Regions from separate parts of the Alteromonas sp. Mac1 genome, predicted to be linked through region 2. Evidence: predicted binding sites of a transcription regulator. Region 2 holds the regulator's gene; each other region holds the start of a gene.

Region 1 (4,820 bases), 130 kb from region 2:
GGCAGACATCCAAGTGCTTAGTGCGAACGGCCGCGACGATGCGGCGAACTACAATGCCGCAAAATTTTTCACCAATGACTTTGATACCCAAACCCAAGGGGTCGATTTAGTGGTTCACTACGACTTCATGGTACAAGATTGGAAGCAGACATTGTTGTTAGCTTACAATTGGACAGACACACAAGTAGAGCGGGTGACCTTGTATCCCACCATGGTTGATGGTGAGATAACCTTAATGCCAAACCTGACAACACAGCGTATTAGAATGCTAGAAGATAACTTGCCAGCACACAGAGGCAGTTTGACGCTTGAACAGTACATTGGTGACTTTAATTTTACGTGGCGGGCAAACTACTACGGCAAATACTACGAAGACCATTTAGATGCTTCAGCGGGAATGGATATTTTTGGAAGCGACACGCTAACGGCAGATGCGCAAGTAGCATGGTTTTTTTCACCAGCGTGGCGAGTTACGCTAGGTGTGCAAAACTTATTTGATACAAAACCTGATAGCAATCCATTTAGTGGGGAAGTGGGGGCTTTATATCCGCCAACATCGCCTGGGGGAATTAATGGCGCATTCTATTATTTAGGATTGGAATACAGTGTTGATTAACGACACAAAAGTTGATTGAAATAGAAGGTCAGATAAATTTTGGATAGAATCTAAAAAATAAGACCTAAAAAATAGAAACTAGGAAAATACCTAGGAAAAAAGAAAGGGCTAGCCTACGTTTTTAAACATAGAATCATCGATGATGGTTTGATCGATAATCTGTTGTGCCATTTGGATGCACTTGCCACACTGGGAACCAAGTTCCATATGTTCACGCAATTCACGCATGTTACCTACGCCATTACCTTGTACTGCGGCGCGTATGCTTTTATCGGTAACGCCGTAACACATACATACAAACATAAAACACTCCAAATAAGTCTGTAAATGATAATAATTGCTATTTCATTCTAATGCAAGTGAGATTTAGTCGTATTCACACTCAAGAAATCATCAAAAAGGGTGGCCGTTGGTACGATGAGTGAATAAATCTTGAAAAATTAGCAGAAGTAGAGTGCGTTACCGCTTGTTATCTAAGATAAAGTACCAATAAAGAGAGTTAGAAAACGCCCAGTGAAAAGACGTTTTACTTATTATTTAGTTTTTATATAAATTGGAGATATTCATGAGTGTATTAGTTGGCCGTCCAGCGCCGGATTTTACCGCTGCTGCAGTATTAGGTTCAGGTGAAATAGTTGATTCATTTTCACTATCTGAAACCATCAAAGGCAAAAAAGCGGTACTTTTTTTCTACCCGCTAGATTTTACCTTTGTTTGCCCATCTGAACTTATTGCTTTTGATAAGCGTTTTGAAGAATTTAAAAAACGCGGCGTAGAAGTGATTGGGGTTTCTATCGATTCACAGTTTTCTCATAACGCATGGCGAAATACGCCTGTAAACGAAGGTGGCATTGGTCCAGTTCAATATACGTTAGTGGCCGACGTGAAACATGAAATTTGTCAGGCGTATGATGTAGAGCATCCAGAAGATGGCGTGGCATTTAGAGGTTCTTTCCTGATTGATGAAGAAGGCCTAGTACGTCATCAAGTAATTAACGACCTTCCGCTAGGCCGTAATGTAGACGAAATGCTTCGTATGGTCGATGCACTTGCATTCCATCAGGATCATGGCGAAGTTTGCCCAGCGGGTTGGACACAAGGTAAAGCGGGTATGGACGCTTCACCAGAGGGCGTAGCTAAGTACCTTGCAGCAGAGGCTGAAAAGTTATAATAGGCCGAAAGTATCTACAAAAGCCTTAAAAGTAAGCACTCAGGCTTGTTAAACAGGCTTTATGCAAATACGTCTACCTAATACTAAAACAGCGCCATTCGGCGCTGTTTTTTATTTCTACTGAATAAATTTTAATTTGAAGCGATTGCAGCCAAGGCAGTATTTCAGACGTTGCTTATCAGCAAGGCTCATCAGGGCTGATAGGTTCACCAGCTAAGGGCCAGCCGCCCAATGTTTTGTAACGATTTACCATAAAGCAAAACAGTTCCGTGGTTTTTTGCGCATCATATAATGCGCTGTGGGCTTCTTTTTGATCAAACTCAATACCTGCCGCACGGCAGGCTTTAACCAAAACAGTTTGGCCTAACGTTAAACCAGCAAGGCTGGTGGTATCAAAAGACACAAAGGGGTGAAAAGGCGTGCGTTTGATATTACAACGAGCGATAGCCGCGTTGACGAAACTTTGGTCGAAGGTGGCGTTATGCGCCACAATCACCGAGCGCTGGCAATCCGCATCTTTTTGCGCTTTACGAATACCTTTGCACAACGACTTCATTGCTTCACTTTCTTCTATGGCACCGCGCAGGGCACAGTGAGGGTCAATGCCGTTAAACTCTAGCGCTGCAGGCTCTAAGTTCGCGCCTTCAAAAGGATCGACATGGTAATGAAAAGTTTGGTCGGGATAAATCAGACCATCTTCTTCCATTTTTACCGTTACGGCAGCAATTTCAAGTAAGGCATCGGTCCCAGCATTAAAACCGGCGGTTTCAACGTCGATAACAACAGGGAAGTAGCCCCTAAAACGATGAGGAAGGGAGTGGTGCAACTCAGACATAGTTTCTCTTAGCAGGTTCTTTGGTTACGTAACAAAGCTGTATCAACATAGAAATGCTACAAAAAGTGCTGGGATTATGGCAAGGATAACCCACGGTATCCAGCCTGAATTTCAATGTGGGGCGTTAGAAACCTGAAATGAGGGCATAATTGATGGTATTAATGGTATAGAAGGCTAAACTTTTCTACACTAAGGACGATATATTCTGTAAGCGCCTTTTCGTTAGGTATGGTTTATCAGTTGAGTGGGTATAGTTGTGAAGCGTAAATTCGGTTTACTTATTCCGTTGTTTTTTACTACGGTCGCAAGCGGTGCTATGCGTCAGTATTCTGCTACGGTAGAAACGTCTAACTGGGAAGTGGTTGATGCATCGCGTTTGCAATGTACATTGAACCATCCTTTACCCGGTTACGGCGATGCCATGTTTACAAGCGTGGCTTCTAAACGGCTTAATATGGAATTTGAGCTAGACATGCATTTATTGCCTAACCGCTTCGATGTAGCTGCTGTTTATTCTGTACCGCCAAAGTGGATGCCGGGTGTAGCGCCTAAAACCATCGCCGATATGACATTGCGCACGCAATATAACGGTGACCTTCCGCAAGACGCTGCATGGACTATGCTAAGTGAACTCGAAAAAGGCTTCTGGCCTACCATTTATTATCAAGACTGGTATAACGAATACGATAAAGTGAGTGTTGCATTAAACGCCAGTAATTTCTCGAAGGTGTATCGAGACTTCGTTAAGTGTGTGTCTAACTTATTGCCTTACAACTTCGACGATATTGCCTATACGGTGTTGTCGTATCAGAAAAACAGTACCGAACTGACTAAGTATTCTCAAAAGCGCCTAACAATGATTGGGGAATACCTAAAAGAAGATAGCGACTTAGAGTTAGTATTGCTTGATGGCTATACCGATAGCTATGGCGGGCGATGGAACAACGAACAATTATCTATACGCCGAGCCAATGAAGTAAAAAGCTACTTAACTACCATAGGCGTGCCCGATGACAGAATTCAACTGACGGGGCACGGTGAGAAGCGCCATATAGCAAATAACGATACCCGAGAGTCGCGAGCGCAAAATAGAAGGGTAGTAGTGCGGTTATCTAAATCTTAGGGTTATCTAAAATCTAAGTAAAAAATATAAACAAATTTGAAAAAGCGGCTTAATGGCCGCTTTTTCGTGAAGTGAATAATATATTTGTTGTTGCTATTCGCCTTGTGCTTCAAGCCAGGCTTTTACCGGCGGCACATGGTCGGTAAATACGCCGTCTACGTTCACCACGTGTTTAAGGGTAGAAAGAAGCTGTTCTGCTGTCATGCCTGGCGGAAGGGCATCTTGACGGAACGTGTAGGGATGAATAATGAAACCTTCTGAATGGGCATACTCAACCCAGGATGCGGGTACTAATTTACCTGCTTCCATCGCTTGTGGGTCTAGTAGTTGACCTAACCAGGGGCCTAAACCGTCGGCATAGTTTGCCACTTCTTTCATGCCTGCTTCACTTTTGATCCAATCGTAGTCTGTGGTTGATTCTCCCCAACTGTTTTCACCTATTAGCATGACCACTTTTCCCGCATAGTTTAGGTCTTTTCTAATGCGCTTTATTTCATCGAAGTCGAAACACTGCAAGTAACTGTTGGCGTCTTTATTGGCAAGATTAAATCGTGTTAGTGATGCAATCACAATCTGGCTAGCGTCTACTCCTTGTTCGTTATGCCACGCTGGTGATTTTACTTCCGTATAAACCCCTACATTGGTATTGAACTCTCGATTAAGCTGAGTAATAAGCTCGTAGTGTTCTTCTAAGGTTGCCACGGTAAAATTTGCCGTATTCCCTGTATAGCGTTTTGTAAAAACTTGTTCACCCTTGCTGTTCGCTCGTTCGTGTACTTGCAGAGTGCGAAGCTCAGCTAACGTGAAGTCTAAGGCGTAAAAGCGACCATCTTTACGTGCACGCTCTGGAAATACTTGCTCTACATTGGTTACTGTTTCTAAGTGTATGTCGTGCAAGACCACAGCAATCCCATCTTTAGTAATAACCGCATCTTGCTCAATAAAGTCAGGGTTCATGGCAAAAGCAAGCGTGGCGGCTTCTAATGTGTGCTCAGGCAGATAACCTGACGCGCCCCTATGAGCAATAACATCGAAGTCTTTCGCCAATAGTACTGGGCTTGCAAAAATCGAGATA
Region 2 (4,820 bases):
TCTTCAATGGTAAGTAGGATATGATCACCTTCTTGAGAAGCCGATAATCTCACGGTCCCCATTCGGGCTTTACCTGTAGCAGCACGGTCATCAGGCATTTCAATACCATGATCCACTGAGTTTCTCACTAAGTGAACCAACGGATCGGCCAATGCTTCTACCAGGTTTTTATCTAAATCTGTCTCTTCACCTTCCAACTCTAAGGTGATTTCTTTTTTCAAACTACGTGCTAAGTCTCGAACAACGCGAGGGAAGCGGCCAAACACTTTCTTAATTGGCTGCATACGGGTTTTCATAACCGCACCCTGCAAATCGCCAGTCACCACGTCAAGGTTAGCAATTGCCTTAGACATACTCTCGTCGGCATTGTTTATTCCTAAACTCAGCAAACGATTTCGTACCAATACTAACTCACCGACCATATTCATAATTTGGTCTAGGCGCTTAGTATCAACACGTACTGTGGTTTCTGCTTGAGGAGGTGTTGGGTTTGCTTTTTTGTCGTCTTTCTTAGCCGCGGCTTTAGCAGGCTCTGGCGCCTTTTTAGCTGCTGGACTAGGCGCTGGCGCTTTTGCGGCAGGCGTTGATTTAGCTGGCGTACTAGCGGCAGATTGCTCTGCTTTAGCCTTCTGAATTGCTTCTGTCGCTTTTTTATCTACAGGCGGAGTATTTGCTGCTGGTTCAGAGCCTTGCGCTGTAGGCCCTTGTCCTGAACCGTGTAGTTGGTCAAGTAGTGCTTCAAACTCATCGTCAGTAATTTCTTCACCGCTAGGCGCAGCTGCTTTGGGCGCAGCTGCAGGTGCGGGTTCTTCTTCTTTGAATTTACCTTTACCGTGCAATTCGTCTAACAGTGCTTCAAATTCGTCGTCGGTGATATCATCACCTGAACCAACGGCAGCGGGTGCAGCCGCTTTTGGTTCTGCTTTAGGCGCAGATTTACCCGGAGCATTTGAACCATGAAGTTCATCAAGTAAGGCTTCAAATTCATCTTCTGAAATTTCGTCAATACCGCCATCGCTGCTAGCAGCAGGCGCTTCAGGTACGGGCGCTTCTTCCAACGCAAATTCTTCCTCGACAACTTCGGCAGCGGGGGCTTCAGCCGCCTCACTACTGTCACCAAAGATATTTTCATCTGGGGTTTCTGGGGTGCTTAACTTATGCAGCAAATCAACTAACTTTGCGTCTGCAGGTACTAGCGGCTCTTGCGCTTTAACACGCTCAAACATATCTACTACTACATCGGTGGCCTGAAGAATGGTGTCCATCAATTCAGGCGTAAGAGTACGTTGTCCGTTTCGCATTACATCGAAAACGTTTTCTGCACCGTGGCAAATTTCAACTAATTCGGTAAGCGACAAAAAGCCGGCGCCACCTTTTACGGTATGGTAACCCCGGAAGATAGCATTAAGTAAATCTCCATCTTCAGGATTATTTTCCAGATCAACGAGCTGTTCTTGTAATTGTTCAAGGATCTCCCCAGCTTCAACTAGAAAGTCCTGTAATATATCCTCGTCAACATCAAACGCCATGCGCCCGCTCCCCTAAAAACCTAAGCTAGACAAAAGATCATCTACGTCATCTTGGCCAGATACCACATCATCGCGTTGGTCTGCATCAATAATTGGACCTTCGGCTTCGACACCATCAATCTTGTTAACTTTTTCGACTTTCGCTTCCGATGGCTTGTCTTGCTCTGACTGTTCGGGTTCACCGAACATCGTCAGCATATTAACTAAGCTATCTTCCACTTCTTTTACGAGTTCAATCACTCTGCGAATAACTTGACCGGTAAGATCTTGATAACCTTGTGCCATTAACACTTCGGTAAGCAATGATGTAAGCTTAGACGATTGTTTCGATCCGTCTTCTAGCAATTCGTCTAAATCTGCGCATAAAACTTTGAATTCACCCAACTCAAGTTGACGATTCATCAGTTTTTTCCACTCCGGCATAATTTTTTCGATGCGCGTGGAAAGCACTTCCGCAATTGGCATGCACTCTTCAACAGCATCCATGGTGGTATTGGCCGCTTTTTCCGTCTCTTCGATAACGTACATCAGTCGCGTTTGCGCATCAGGAATGTCATCAACGGTTAAATTTTTAATACGTTCATCGATTTGGAAGTTATTTAACGAATCATGAAGTTGACGCGTTAATTTACCAACTTCAGCAAAGAGCTCAATGGACTCTTTCATCGAAACGGCTTCTAAGACGGCGTTCGCAGATGCGTTATCGCCCTCTTCAAGATACGCTACCAATTTTTTGGCTTCTTCGAGCGTTATAGAGACACTTTCATTTGTCGACATCCAGTAAACCTCATTTCTCTGGTGAGCGTCTGGATCAACCTAAACGTTCGAAGATTTTGTCTAATTTCTCTTTCAACGTAGCGGCAGTGAAAGGTTTAACAACATAACCGTTCACACCAGCTTGCGCTGCGGCAACGATTTGTTCTTTCTTCGCTTCTGCTGTCACCATAAGAACCGGTAGGTGTTTCAACTTATCGTCGGCACGTATAGCGCGTAATAAGTCGATACCTTGCATACCTGGCATATTCCAATCTGTTACAACAAAGTCAAAATCACCTTGTTGTAGCATAGGCAGCGCGGTGTTACCGTCGTCCGCTTCCTGGATATTGGCAAAACCCAAATCTTTTAACAGGTTCTTTATGATACGTCTCATGGTAGAAAAATCGTCAACCACGAGAATTTTCATACTTTTATCCAAAATAGCCTCCAATGAGGGGTTAATTGTTATTAATTTCTATTCTTCGTCAACTTGCCACGATTTCATTCGTGATTTGAGTTTTAACATGGCCTGACTATGAATTTGACTCACTCGCGATTCACTAACATCAAGAACTTCACCAATTTCTCTAAGGTTCAGTTCTTCATCATAGTATAAAGAAAGTACAATCGCTTCCCGTTCGGGTAATGTAGTAATAGCATGTGCTAGCGCTTTTTGGAAAGCCCCTTGCATCAAATCTTCTAACGGTGCATCGCTGCCTCGGTTTTTTTCTGTAGAAATAACATCTTCAGAAACACCTAGGTCTTCAATACCCACCAATTTTCCAGCATTCACTTCGTTAAGCATTTGATGATAATCTTGCATGCTGACATTCATTTTAGCTGCAATATCAACATCTCGCGCGTCTCGGCCTGTTTCACCTTCAACTTGAGAGATAGCTTCGGTGATTGCCCTTCCATTTTTATGAACAGAACGAGGTGTCCAATCACCTTTTCTTATTTCATCAAGCATGGCGCCGCGAATACGAATACCTGCAAAGGTTTCGAAACTTGCACCTTTGGAACCGTCAAAATTTCGTGCAGCTTCTAGCAGTCCAATCATACCTGACTGGATTAAATCATCGACAAGAACACTGGCTGGTAATCTCGCCATTAAGTGGTGTGCTATTCGCTTCACCAGCGAAGCGTGACGCTCAACTAATTGTGACTTGTCCGTTTGCTGTTGATAAGCGGCTGCTTTGCTATTCAACGCTGACTTCCTACTGCTTTATCTGCTACTAGTTGTTCAATAAAAAATTCTAAATGGCCACCTGGTTGCGCAGGAATAGGCCATGATGCTGCTTTGGTTGCTAGCTGGCTAATCGCCACTGCTGCCGGAGAACTCGGGTAAGCATCTACAATTGACGTTTGTTTACGTACTGCTTTGCGTATGTTCTCGTCAAAAGGAACTGTTGCAACCAATTCTAGCGCAACATCCAAGAATCGCCCTGTTACTTTAGATAATTTGCTGAAAAGCTCCTGACCTTCTCTAACATCGCGGACCATGTTGGCGACCACTTTGAAGCGAAAGACACCGTGCTCTCGGTTAAGAATTTTAATTAGCGCGTAGGCATCAGTGAGTGAAGTGGGCTCATCGCACACTACCACCATAATATCTTGAGAGGCTTTGGAGAAACTTAGCACCATATCGGAAATACCCGCTGCGGTATCTACAATAAGCACATCAATGGGCGAGCGCAATTCGCTAAAAGCTCTAATGAGCCCTGCATGCTGCGTTGGTGATAGCTCTGCCATTGATTGAGAACCCGATGTGGCTGGTGCTATTTTTATACCGTGAGGGCCCGTAACGAGTACATCGTCCAAGGTACACTCACCAGATAAAACGTGTGAGAGGTTTTTCTCTACGCGCAATCCTAGCATTACATCCACATTGGCCAGACCTAAGTCTGCATCCAATACCATTACTCGCTTTCCCTGCTTTGCCATAGCAATAGCTGTGTTTAGCGTAATATTTGTCTTACCAACGCCACCTTTACCTCCGGTGACGGCGATAACTTTGATTAATCGTGATTGCTTCATTTTTCGTAAGCTACTCGCTTGATCATCAATCATACTGCTCGTGCTGTTTTAACCACATTGTTACTAGTAGTATGATTCAAACCGTACTTTTTATAAAGCTTTGCAGCAGCAGATACTAAAGATTTTGCTTCTGCAATCTTAATGTCTTCAGGAACTTTCTGTCCATCTGTTACATAACTGACAGGTAACTGGTACTCCACCGCAGCGCTAAGCACTTCGCCTAGAGAGTAGCACTCATCAAGCTTTGTAAAGATACAACCGCTAAGTTCCACCCCTTCGTACGCATCTATAATACGTTGCAACGCAGCATATTGGGTATTCGCTTGCGCTACTAGGTATTTTTTCACTGGCTGCATTTGGCCGTTATCAAATTGATTTATCTGTTTAATTAATCGACTATCTCGCTGACTAAAGCCTGCCGTATCAATTAACACTAGTCTCTTATGGCGTAATTGAAACAATAAATCTGATAATTCTTCACTACTTTGTGCTTTACGG
Region 3 (4,820 bases), 730 kb from region 2:
TCGGCGGCAACAGCCATACCAAGTGCAGCACTGATGGACGTCGACGAGTGGCCGACAGCAAAAGTGTCGTAGTCGCTCTCAGGTGGCCAAGGGAAGGGGTGCAATCCATCTTTTTGTCGAATAGTCGACATTTGTGTGGCACGGCCTGTAAGAATTTTGTGGGGGTAGGCTTGATGACCCACATCCCAAATTAATCTGTCGATAGGCGTGTTATAAATGTAATGCAAAGCCACAGTAAGCTCTACCGTGCCTAAGCCAGACGCAAAGTGTCCACTGGTTTGGCTAACACTATTTAGTAAATATTCTCGTAATTCATCTGACAACTCTCGCAATTTCTCTTGCGGTAACTGTCTTAACTTATCCGGCGTTTGCGCAATAGCAAGCGTGGGGTAATGTTGGAGGTCTAAACTCATTATTTATTATCTTTTTCAACATGGTTGCAGAACTAATGGTCTCGTTTTACCAATAGTTCGCTAAACGCAATTAAACTGTCTGTATTGTAGGGTAAACGAGCCAAGGCTTGAAGGGCATTCTGATGCAGCTTATCAAGTTCTCGTTTTGCGCCTTCTATGCCAAGTTTGGCAGGAAAGGTATTCTTACCCAAAGCAATGTCAGAGCCTGCAGGCTTTCCTAATTGCTCACTATTACCTTCTACGTCAAGAATGTCATCTTGGACTTGAAATGCAAGACCAATATCATCTGCGTAGGCCAATAAGTTTGCTTTACTGTCACTATCAAGTTCTGGAGAAACAATAGATACCATTTCAACACATGCACGAAGCAAGGCGCCGGTTTTCAAATTGTGCAGCCGCTTGAGCTGCTCAAGGCTTATTTCTTCACCCGTGCTGGCTAAATCGATAGCTTGCCCGCCACACATGCCGCGATAGCCTGCGGCGCGGGCTAGCAAAGAAAGTAATTCACCACGTTTATTGGTTGCGAAATCACTTAATGGCGCATCGGCTAATGTGCTAAAAGCAAGGGCTTGCAATGCATCACCGGCTAATATTGCGGTGGCTTCATCAAATGCAATATGACAAGTTGGCTGGCCGCGACGCAAATCGTCGTCGTCCATGGCTGGCAAGTCATCATGTACCAGCGAATAAGCATGCACGCACTCAATGGCCATACTAATAGCCATTTGATCGCCTTTGGGCACATCAAGGATGTTGCCGATAACTTGAACCAGTAAAGGTCGCATGCGTTTACCCCCCACCAATAACGCATGGCGCATTGCTTCTTTAAGCCGCGGTGCGTCGTGTGGAAGGTCATCAATAAGCGTATTTAACGACGCATCGGTCTGCTGCTTAACTTGCTGATGCAATGCAGTGAAATTCATAACGTACCTGTTTGTTGCGACACGAGGTTTAAGGTTGCTCGTCTTCAGGAAGAGGGTGTAATGCGCTTTCGCCTTGCTCATTAAGCAAAATTTTAACTTTTTGCTCGGCTTGCTCTAACGACTTCTGGCCTTCACGAGAAAGGGCAATGCCTCGCTCGAATTTTTCAAGTGCAACGTTTAATGGTAACTCACCGTTTTCCATCTCATTAACGATGGCATCTAATTCGGTAAGGGTTTCCTCAAACGAGGGAGAATCTGTTTTTTTCGTCACTTTCGCCACCATAGCACTCAATTTTAGGCGTTTCTTGGGATTACGCGCACATTAACTGAGGGTAGCCAATGGGTCAAATGGTTTGTCAATATATGCCCTATTGCAGCTATCTATGACAACGCGTTGTGAACTAAGCCTCAGTATTAAAACTGCCGCCTAAAGTTCGACTAACGTCATTATGTATACAATAATTAAGGCAATTTGCGATAATCTTGTTATAGAAATTCTATACAATGCCGATAGAATACGAGTAATAGTTATGCAGCGTCTGCAAAAAATGAGGAAGAGTGAGTGGATTTAGCAACCGTCATAGGTATGTTGGGCGCCATCGGCTTTGTAGTAATGGCCATGGTTATGGGTGGCAGTATTGCCATGTTCATCAACGTACCATCTATCTTGATTGTATTTGGTGGCACCCTTTTCGTTATTTTATCCCAATACACTTTAGGGCAGTTCTTTGGTGCAGGTAAAATTGCAGGCAAAGCATTCATGTTCAAAATTGATACGCCTGAAGACTTAATTGAAAAAATTGTTGAGATGGCAGATGCAGCACGTAAAGGCGGATTTCTTGCATTGGAAGAAGCTGAAATTGACAATCCGTTTATGCAAAAAGGTGTAGACATGTTGGTTGATGGTCACGACATAGAAGTGGTCAGAGAAACCTTAGCGAAAGATATTTCGATGACTACCGAGCGACACGAGTTTGGTGCCACCATATTTAAAGGTATGGGTGATATTGCACCAGCAATGGGAATGATTGGAACCCTGATTGGTCTGGTGGCCATGCTTTCTAACATGGATGATCCTAAATCGATTGGACCAGCGATGGCGGTAGCACTATTAACTACCTTGTATGGTGCATTCCTTGCCAACATTATCTGCCTACCCATGGCAGTAAAACTCGGTAACCGCGCACAAGAAGAAAAGCTTAACCAAATGCTAGTACTCGATGGCATTGTGGGTATTGCTGATGGGCAAAACCCGCGTGTTATCGAAGGCATATTGAAAAACTATTTAGCGGCAAGTAAACGCGGTACGGGCGCTGAGGACGAATAATGGCTGAAGAAGAGTGCCCAAAATGTCCTCCCGAGGGGCTTCCTGCATGGATGGGGACCTTCGCGGATTTAATGTCGTTGCTCATGTGCTTTTTTGTACTGCTGCTCTCATTTTCAGAAATGGATGTTCTGAAGTTTAAGCAAATAGCGGGCTCTATGAAGTTTGCTTTTGGTGTACAAAACAAAATTGAAGTGAAAGACATCCCTAAAGGCACCAGTGTTATTGCGATGGAATTTAGACCTGGTCGTCCAGACCCGTCGCCTATCGACACTATTCAGCAACAAACCATTGAAATGACTCAGCAGATGCTAGAGTTTCAAGCGGGTGATGAAGACTCTTCAGGCGGTAGGCAGAAGCAAAGAGGTGAGCAGCGCGGTGGTCAGTCGCAGCAAACGGCTACCGATCAGTCTTCCTCTGAGTCGCAAAGTTCAGATCAAACTCAAACTGCTGAGTTAATGAAAAAAGTGGCGCAGCAGTTACAAAAGCAAATTCTCGATGGCGCAGTAGAATTAGAGTCTTTAGGTCAGCAACTGACTATTCGCATTAGAGAGAACGGTTCGTTTTCAGCCGGTTCTGCATTTCTACAACCTCAGTTCCAGCCTATCTTACGCAAAATTGGGGTGCTGTTAGCTGATGTGCCAGGGGAAATAGAAATATCAGGGCATAGTGACGGACAACACATTGCTAACGAGCTATATCGTTCCAACTGGGATTTATCGTCTCAGCGTGCGGTAGCCGTAGCCGAAGCTATGCGAACAGCCCCAGGGTTCGATGAAAGCAGAATGTCGGTAGTAGGGAAGGCCGATACCGACCCCATGGTAGAAGATGCTACAACGCCGGCTGATAGAGCGCGAAATAGACGGGTAGAGATCAATATTAATCAAGGTAAACCTATGACCTCTCAACCTATTTCCGTGGTTGATGAATAAAGATTGTAAGCAGAACGCAAAATCAAAAAGGGCGAATCAGATGATTCGCCCTTTTATTTTGAAATCGTCTCACACTTCCAACTAACGGAGCCTTAAACATTCAACTAGCGTTGTTTGCACATGCAACTAGCGTTGTTTGCACATGCAACTAGCGTTGGAGTGCCTCTCTGTGATGTGGCTTAGATATTACTAATTGCACAGTGCTAATGGTTCTTTCTAGAAAACCGCCTTCGCAGTATTTTAAATAGTAAATCCACATCCGCATGAAACGTTCATCGTAACCGTCGTTTAGTAACGCTTCTTTGGCGCTAATAAAAGCCTCGTACCAATGATTTAGTGTTTGGGCGTAATCTAAGCCGATATCATGTAAATCTCTAATCATCATGTCGCTATAGCGCTTTAAATGCGCGTTTAACTGATATTGTGAGGGCAAAAATCCACCCGGGAAGATGTATTTTTGAATGAAGTCCACACTGCTGGCGTAACTTTCGTAACGTCTATCATCAATGGTGATGGATTGTAGCAACATTAGCCCATCGTCTTTCAACAACGATGAACACTTCTCAAAAAAGTTACCTAAGTAATCTTTTCCTACAGCTTCAATCATTTCTATTGAAACCAGCTTGTCGTATTTACCTTCTAACAGGCGATAGTCTCTTTTCAGCAAAGTGACTTTGTCAGACACCTGTGCGCGCTCAATCCACTGCTCTGCCCAAGCATATTGCTCTTCAGAGATAGTTGTGGTGGTCACATTACAACCATAATGCTTGGCAGCATACACCGCCAAACCACCCCAACCAGTACCAATTTCTAAAAGATGGTCACTTTCGGTTAACTGAAGCTTGTCACAAATTGTTTTAAGTTTGTGATTTTGTGCCTCTTCCAAACTGGCATTAACGTCAGGATAAATTGCCGATGAATACATCATGGTGTTATCAAGAAAGCGAGTGTAAAGCTTATTACCTAAATCGTAATGGGCTTCAATATTTTTCTTGGCTTGATCTTGTGTGTTGCGGCGGGCAAAGTGCTGAATTTTCAAAATAGGCATGGAAATCCATTTAAACTTATTCTCCCATGCATCAAGGGTCGATAGATTACGCGCAAAAATTTGCACCACTGCCGTAACATTATCGCTTTCCCACAGGCCATCCATATAGGCTTCGCCCGCTCCCACGCTGCCGCCCAACAATAGCTGGCGATACGCTTTTACGTCTTTGAAGTTAATAGT

What was found. The regulator FliA, encoded in region 2, starts transcription of late flagellar genes. The targets are predictions, from matches to a motif close to CTAAAGNTNNNNNNNNNNNNGCCGATA.
Region 1: a site for FliA is predicted at 2,797-2,823, ahead of AV939_RS09330 (flagellar protein MotY). Genes of this name have one in related genera too.
Region 3: a site for FliA is predicted at 1,823-1,849, ahead of pomA (flagellar motor protein PomA). Genes of this name have one in related genera too.

What each region holds. Positions count from the first base shown of each region.
Region 1 is NZ_CP013932.1:2,191,461-2,196,280, reverse strand. It holds gene AV939_RS09350 (TonB-dependent receptor) at 1-616, shown strand, start outside; gene AV939_RS09345 (bacterioferritin-associated ferredoxin) at 725-919, opposite strand; gene AV939_RS09340 (peroxiredoxin) at 1,182-1,787, shown strand; gene rnt (ribonuclease T) at 1,966-2,622, opposite strand; gene AV939_RS09330 (flagellar protein MotY) at 2,939-3,745, shown strand; gene glpQ (glycerophosphodiester phosphodiesterase) at 3,839-4,820, opposite strand, start outside.
Region 2 is NZ_CP013932.1:2,323,593-2,328,412, forward strand. It holds gene AV939_RS09895 (chemotaxis protein CheA) at 1-1,529, opposite strand, end outside; gene AV939_RS09900 (protein phosphatase CheZ) at 1,542-2,306, opposite strand; gene cheY (chemotaxis response regulator CheY) at 2,341-2,724, opposite strand; gene AV939_RS09910 (RNA polymerase sigma factor FliA) at 2,761-3,492, opposite strand; gene AV939_RS09915 (MinD/ParA family protein) at 3,489-4,355, opposite strand; gene flhF (flagellar biosynthesis protein FlhF) at 4,352-4,820, opposite strand, start outside.
Region 3 is NZ_CP013932.1:3,055,236-3,060,055, reverse strand. It holds gene dxs (1-deoxy-D-xylulose-5-phosphate synthase) at 1-413, opposite strand, end outside; gene ispA ((2E,6E)-farnesyl diphosphate synthase) at 446-1,336, opposite strand; gene xseB (exodeoxyribonuclease VII small subunit) at 1,365-1,607, opposite strand; gene pomA (flagellar motor protein PomA) at 1,899-2,663, shown strand; gene AV939_RS13040 (flagellar motor protein MotB) at 2,663-3,592, shown strand; gene AV939_RS13035 (SAM-dependent methyltransferase) at 3,741-4,820, opposite strand, start outside.